2 regions of the Roseibium sp. R5 genome follow, and region 1 is predicted to be linked to the other one. Evidence: riboswitches for the same ligand, from Rfam matches in the RefSeq annotation. Region 1 holds a riboswitch; the other holds the start of a gene.

Region 1 (3,404 bases):
AGCTGTCTCGGACTGGCAGTTTCCAGGATAATTGTTCCCAGGGAGGGGAGAAGAACTTCATGTCTGGTGTCACCTTAGACGGAGCCGTCAAAAAATACGGTGAGGTTCAGGTCATTCATGGTGTCGATCTTCAGATTGAACATGGTGAGTTCTGTGTATTTGTCGGACCGTCCGGCTGCGGAAAATCCACGCTCTTGCGCATGATTGCCGGCCTTGAGGAAACGACAGGCGGAAAAATTTCCATCGGCCAGAGGGATGTGACCAAATCCGATCCGGCCGAACGCGGTGTCGCGATGGTGTTCCAGACCTACGCCCTTTATCCGCACATGACGGTCGAGGAAAACATGGGCTTCGGCCTCAAAATGAACGGGTACCCGAAAGCCGAGATCAAGGAGAAGGTCGGCGAAGCGGCGCGCATCTTGAAACTCGAGCCCTATTTGGCGCGCAAACCAAAGGCCCTTTCGGGCGGCCAACGCCAGCGTGTTGCCATCGGACGCGCCATTGTTCGCGGACCGGAAGTCTTCCTGTTCGATGAGCCGCTGTCGAACCTTGATGCGGAGCTGCGCGTTGATATGCGGGTCGAGATTGCCCGGCTGCACAAGGACATCGGCGCCACCATGATCTATGTGACCCACGATCAAGTCGAGGCTATGACCCTGGCCGACAAGATCGTGGTTCTGCGCGCCGGGCGGATCGAGCAGGTCGGCTCCCCAATGACGCTCTACTCCGATCCGGACAACAAGTTCGTTGCCGGTTTTATTGGCTCACCGTCGATGAATTTCATTGAGGGGACCGTGCAAGATGGCAGCGTTGCCATTCCGGCATTTGGTGGTTTGACGGTCGAGCCATCCGTTGCACTTCCAAAAAATGACGAAAAGGTTCTGGTCGGCCTCCGCCCGCAGCATCTGGTGATCAGCGAGACGGACGAGGGCGCGAAGGTTGATCTTTCCGAACAACTGGGCGGTGTCGCGTACTCCTATCTTGTTTGCCAAACGGGAGAACGCGTCATCATTGAAACGAAGGGCGAAGACGTCCCGAGACCGGACAGCGCCGTTGCAATCACGTTTGATCCCGCCAACGCCTTTTTCTTCGATGCCAAGACCGAACAACGGCTCCGTTGAGTGCAAGTTTTGCGCTTTGCGAATTTTCCGATGGAAGACGCCAATACGCAGTGGTTTTAACGCCGAGGCGTCAAACTGAAAATTTGCTTGTGATCACAAGCTTCAAGTCGATCATTTTAAGTTGACCGGCCGACGGCCATCGGCTTTTTTAGCGATGATGGTTCTCAGACGCCCAAGGCCGACGAGATGAAAAGGGAACACGGTGCGGCGTAGCCAGTAGGCACCAAATCCGTGACTGCCCCCGCAACTGTGAGCGGTGAGCGACCCCGAAAGACACCACTGGACACATCGTCCGGGAAGGTTCGGGAGAGTTACGACCCGCGAGTCAGGAGACCTGCCATCACCGGTGCAGTTGCTGCACCGGTTCTTCAACTTGATGCGGGCGGGGCGCCCGGCTCGGAGCATATGATGGCAAAGCGGTCACCACCGCCACCACGTCGTTTTGTTTGGCGCGCCCTTCTTTGTGGCGGAGGGCCAAATGAACCATCGTATAACTGTTTGCACATCCTGCCGGCGAAAGGGCACGGAAACACGTCCGGGTTTTGAGCTGATTGAACGGCTCCGAAACGCCTTACTTGCTGCTGACGACACAATGCCCGAAACCTTCGACGTTTCAGGTGCCGCCTGCATGGCGGGGTGCGATCGGCCGTGTACGATCGCCTATCACGGCACGAGCAAGGCCTCCTACCTTTTCGGGGACATTGATCCAGAGACCGATGTCGACGATCTCGTCGCGTTTGCAAAACAATACGCCTATCTCGGCGACGGATGGTGTTCGTCTGTCGACCGTCCAGGCAAGTTGCGGAAGTCTACGCTAGCGCGGATACCCGCCACCGGTTCGGCGCTCGAAGAGCAGAAAGCGCGCGCTTCGTGACCGCAGCAACCCTCACCGCCAAAGACCTGTCTTGGTCGCCAAAGCACCATGGTGACATCCTGCTGCGATCGACCAGCTTCCACCTTGAAGCGGGCCGTGTGCTCGGAATTGTTGGACCGAACGGTGCCGGCAAAACAACCCTGCTCAGACTGCTTTACAGGTTTTATCGACCGGTCACAGGTCAGGTTCTGATTGACGGCGAGGACATCTGGAGTCTCTCCGCGCGAGAGACTGCACAGCGGATTGCCGCCGTCTTGCAGGAACAACCAAGTGACTTTGCACTCACTGTCGGTGAGATCGTGGCACTTGGCCGGACACCGCACCGGCGCGGGTTTGCCGGGGCGACAGGCGCTCATGACCGGGATATCATCGAGAACGCCTTGGACCGGCTGGACTTGCACGGACTGGCCGGCCGCCAACTTGGAACCCTCTCAGGCGGAGAGCGTCAGCGTGTCATGGTGGCCCGCGCCTTGGCGCAACAACCTCGGCTGTTGATCCTGGATGAACCAACAAACCACCTCGACATCCGTCATCAGCTGGAAGTTCTGGACCTTATCCGCAGTTTGCCCCTGACGATCGTCACCTCGCTGCACGATCTGAACCTTGCTACTGGGTTATGCGACGATGTTGTGCTTCTCCAATCGGGCCGTCAACTCGGCTTCGGATCCCCTGCGCATGTTTTGACGGAAACGGCTGTTTCCCAGGCTTTCCAGGTTGACGCCCGGCGCGAGCGCCTCACCCCCAGCAACAATGATCATCTGACTTTTCATATTCAAAAACAGGGAATTTAACTCATGAAGAAAACACTTTTGACCGGCCTGGCACTTGCTCTTTCTGCTGGGATTGCGGCCGCGGAAACCAGCGTCCAGAGCTGCGACCGTGTGGTGACCTTCGATGCGCCACCGCAACGCGCCATATCCAACGACGTCAATTTGACAGAGATGATGCTGGTCCTCGGTCTTGAGGACCGAATGGTGGGCTATACCGGGATCTCGGGCTGGAAAACGCTTGATGAAGAAATGCGGGCAGGTGTCCAGGAACTTCCGGAGCTGTCTTCCAAATATCCGTCCAAGGAAGTGATTATCGGCGCGGATGCCGACTTCTTCTTTGCCGGCTGGAACTACGGAATGAAAGTCGGTGGTGAGGTCACGCCAGAAACGCTCGAACCTTTCGGCGTGAAGGTTTATGAGCTCACCGAATCCTGCACCCACATTATGGACAAGGACAAAGCCAGCATCGAGGACATGTATGCTGACCTGTTGAATTTGGGACGTATCTTTAACGTTGAAGAGCGTGCCGAAGACCTCGTGGAAGGATACCGGTCGGATCTTGCCGCGTTCAAGCAGGACCTCAAAACAGGCGAACCACTGCGCGTGTTTGTTTATGACAGCGGCGAAGACACCCCGTTT
Region 2 (3,404 bases), 1.3 Mb from region 1:
CACCACCGAGGACACGCAAGATCACAATCCGGGATCCGCGAACCGTCTGCTCTGCATAAAGATCAACCGAATAGGGATGCGACAGCGCCATCAGGTTCGCAAGGCGGAGGCTTGGCGTATCCGTTCCCAAGCCAGACTGCGCCGATGCCAGACTTCCAAGCTCGGTATCGGCCGCGGACAAAAACAGGATATCGGCAGGCTGCTGGCCGAGGTCGACAGCATCCCCCCCGTCATCGATCCGGCGCGTCTGGCTTGCGAGAATATGCATCTGGATGTTTTCTCGTTCTTATGTCATCTCATGGATAGACCATGAGACCCGCCTACACTTTTCAGGGCGAAAAGGCTTTCAATGAACTGCCGGACAACGCCCGGCAGTTCCGGCATTTGAGGTCGCCTGAAATCACTCAGCCGCTTCCGCAAGACCCGATAACGCGCCTCGAACGGCGCCCAAATCGAAGCCCTTAAGCCCGATCACCACCAGCTTGCCGGCACTCTCCGCACCTGATGCAAACCAGGTCTCAACCCTCGGGCCCACCGCCTGCACCATGGCCGGCGCGGCCTTGCCATCCACCTGAACGGCCCCCTTGATACGAAGAACACCTTTCAATGCCATGGCCTGAAGCACCTGCGCCTCAGCTTCCTTCAGCGAAGCAAAGATCGGCGCCTCGATCACATGGCTTTCAAAGTCATCGTGGTGATGATGATCATGATGGTGGTCGTGGTCGTGATCGTGATGATGATCATCGTGATCATGATGATGGTCATCATCATGGTGGTGATGGTGATGTTCATGTCGGGAGGCCATGTCATCCTCAGCAGCTGAGCCGCGGCCAAGCAGAACCTCGATCGGCAAAGTGCCTTTCTCAGATGCAACGATATGCACCGCTGGGCGGACCTCTGCTGCGATCTTTTCTTGAACGCCCGCAAGAATATCGCCCGCGACCAAATCGGCCTTGTTCAGCACCACAAGATCCGCGCAGCGCAGCTGATCATGGAAAAGCTCCTCAACAGGGCTCTCATGATCCAGCGCTTCATCCGCTGCGCGCTGGGCTTTCAGCGCGGCTTCATCCAGTGCGATCCGTCCTTCAGCAAGCGCGGCTGCATCCAGAACCGTGACAACACCGTCCACAGTGACTTTTGGCTTCACCGATGGCCACGAAAAAGCCCGGACCAGCGGCTGCGGTAATGCAAGACCGGATGTTTCGATGACGATGTGCTCCGGCGGGTTTTCGCGAGCGAGCAACATTTCCATGGTGGGCAGAAAGTCATCGGCGACCGTGCAGCAAATGCATCCGTTGGTCAGCTCCACCACTTCTTCTGCCGAACAGCTCGGGTCCGCGCATCCATTCACAAGCGAGCCGTCAAATCCCATATCGCCGAATTCATTGACGATAAGCGCAATCCGCTTGCCGCCGGCATTTTGCAATAGGTTGCGGATCAGGGTCGTTTTTCCCGCGCCAAGAAAACCGGTCACGATGGTTGCCGGGATTTTTTGACCCGGCTTAAGCGTTGAAGAAGTCACAATCCGATCTCCGGTTGATGTGAAGGTTTGAGAAGAAGCGGCTGTCCAGCAGCGACAAACACGACCTGATGGCACGCCGATGCGATATCCTGGTTCAAACGGCCTTGCGCGTCCCGGAACGACCGCGACAGGCGGTTCTCCGGCACGATCCCCATGCCGACTTCGTTGGAGACAAACACACACGGCCCGGCAAGACCCTTGGTGGCTTCAATCAAACGCGCCGTTTCCGCAGCTATGTCCTTGTCGGAAAACATCAGGTTGGACAGCCAAAGGGTCAGGCAATCAACGAGGATAACCCTGTGCGCGGCATTTTCGCGGCTCAGCACCCCGGCGAGATCCAGCTGCTCTTCAATTGTAATCCAGGAACACCCGCGTTGATCCTTGTGACTGGCAATACGGTCCGCCATCTCGTCATCGAGAGCGGCACCCGTTGCAACATACACCCTTTCCAGGCTGCTTCGAGCTGCAAGCCTTTCTGCAAAGGTGCTTTTTCCGGACCGGGCCCCGCCGAAAACGAGGGTAGACCGGCCATGGTCAGACTGCGTCACATGTGTCTCCCAGCCGTCCGCCCGACAGCCTTGCGGTTAAACTCTATCGACGGCCGGTCTCCTGGCTCGCGGTTCCTTATGACCAGCACCCCTTCCCGGTCACATTGAGAACGATGCTCAAAGATCTCCAGTGGGTCATGTGCCAGCACTCGCCGCTCACAGTTGCGGGGGCAGCTCCGGATCAATCCTCAATGAGGACTTACCGAATTCCCGTTTCATCCGGGCTGGATCACTCCAGCGCCAGAACCGTCTGTTTCCTTCCTAGCTGGAACCAACAGCCCGCACAAGCCAGAGTGTTTAAGGCGGCAAGTCTTCTTAGTCGTATGTTTGACCGCAAATTGCCACGACCGGTTGGAAAACGCAGCGTTTTGAGTTCCGTCTTGGCGGCAATGCGGAAATACGACCGGCGAAGCGCACCTGTTAAAAACCGATAGACACAACTAGGCATCTGAAAAATTTATAGTTTTCCACATACCTGACGAAAAAATAACGATGGAATGAAAAAAACGCATTTCAGGGCTTGGCAAATGGATAAGGGCTGCGTTATACGCATCTCCATCGACGGGGGCGGTCACGCACTGCCCCGGCACGGTGATCCCTGATAGCTCAGTTGGTAGAGCAAGCGACTGTTAATCGCTGGGTCGTAGGTTCGAGTCCTACTCAGGGAGCCACTCTTTTTCCTAAAAAACATGCAATTGATCAGATCTACGCACAATCGGTCATCTGGCGCGTCCGCGATTGAGTCTTGAGCATTCGAAAACGCAAAAATCAAGGACTGACGGAAACCGCCAGCCCCGCCCTGTCATGGACTGCCGTCGATCAGTCCAGGTTCACTTTGTACTCAGCTTTCAATTCCGCGACCTTGTCAGAGTTTTCGGACATCCAAGAATTAAAGTCCGCAATCAACTCCGGCTTTGTTGTCGTGCTGGCATAATAGTAGTCGCGGGTATGCTTGAGATCCGAATCGAACGAGAGCGCATTCGGCTGCCCCATTTCCCCCAGTTGGTGCTGAATGACCGCTACGTTGGCATAAGCAGCATCGATACGGCTGTTTATGGCTTGTTTGATCAGACCATCCAGGGACTTCACTTCCGACAACTCAGCGGCTCCGGAGGAGGTCAGATCGATCCAGGACCACGGCGTAAAGCCGCGCACAGTACCCAATTTCTTGACCGACCCCATTCCTTTACCGACATTGCCTGGCGTCACAGAGACCCCATCGATGTATTCGACCACCTTGTCGGAGTAGACCACCGGCTTGCCATCCTTCAAATCCGCGGACCAATAGGCATTGTCCGGGTATTTGATATCGACTGTTCCTTCGACCAGGTTTT

Evidence for each region. Region 1 has a riboswitch for cobalamin ahead of AC0J4F_RS10310 (DUF1636 domain-containing protein). Riboswitches for the same ligand answer to the same signal wherever they lie in the genome.
Region 2: another riboswitch for cobalamin. It lies ahead of cobU (bifunctional adenosylcobinamide kinase/adenosylcobinamide-phosphate guanylyltransferase); the one in region 1 lies ahead of AC0J4F_RS10310 (DUF1636 domain-containing protein).

What each region holds. Positions count from the first base shown of each region.
Region 1 is NZ_CM146910.1:2,226,560-2,229,963, reverse strand. Features, by position in the region: gene AC0J4F_RS10320 (IclR family transcriptional regulator) at 1-31, shown strand, start outside; gene AC0J4F_RS10315 (sn-glycerol-3-phosphate ABC transporter ATP-binding protein UgpC) at 60-1,121, shown strand; cobalamin riboswitch at 1,263-1,477, shown strand; gene AC0J4F_RS10310 (DUF1636 domain-containing protein) at 1,600-1,995, shown strand; gene AC0J4F_RS10305 (ABC transporter ATP-binding protein) at 1,992-2,786, shown strand; gene AC0J4F_RS10300 (ABC transporter substrate-binding protein) at 2,790-3,404, shown strand, end outside.
Region 2 is NZ_CM146910.1:3,493,195-3,496,598, reverse strand. Features, by position in the region: gene cobN (cobaltochelatase subunit CobN) at 1-268, opposite strand, end outside; gene cobW (cobalamin biosynthesis protein CobW) at 401-1,522, opposite strand; gene cobU (bifunctional adenosylcobinamide kinase/adenosylcobinamide-phosphate guanylyltransferase) at 1,519-2,070, opposite strand; cobalamin riboswitch at 2,105-2,336, opposite strand; tRNA gene AC0J4F_RS16440 (tRNA-Asn) at 2,666-2,741, shown strand; gene AC0J4F_RS16435 (hypothetical protein) at 2,890-3,404, opposite strand, start outside.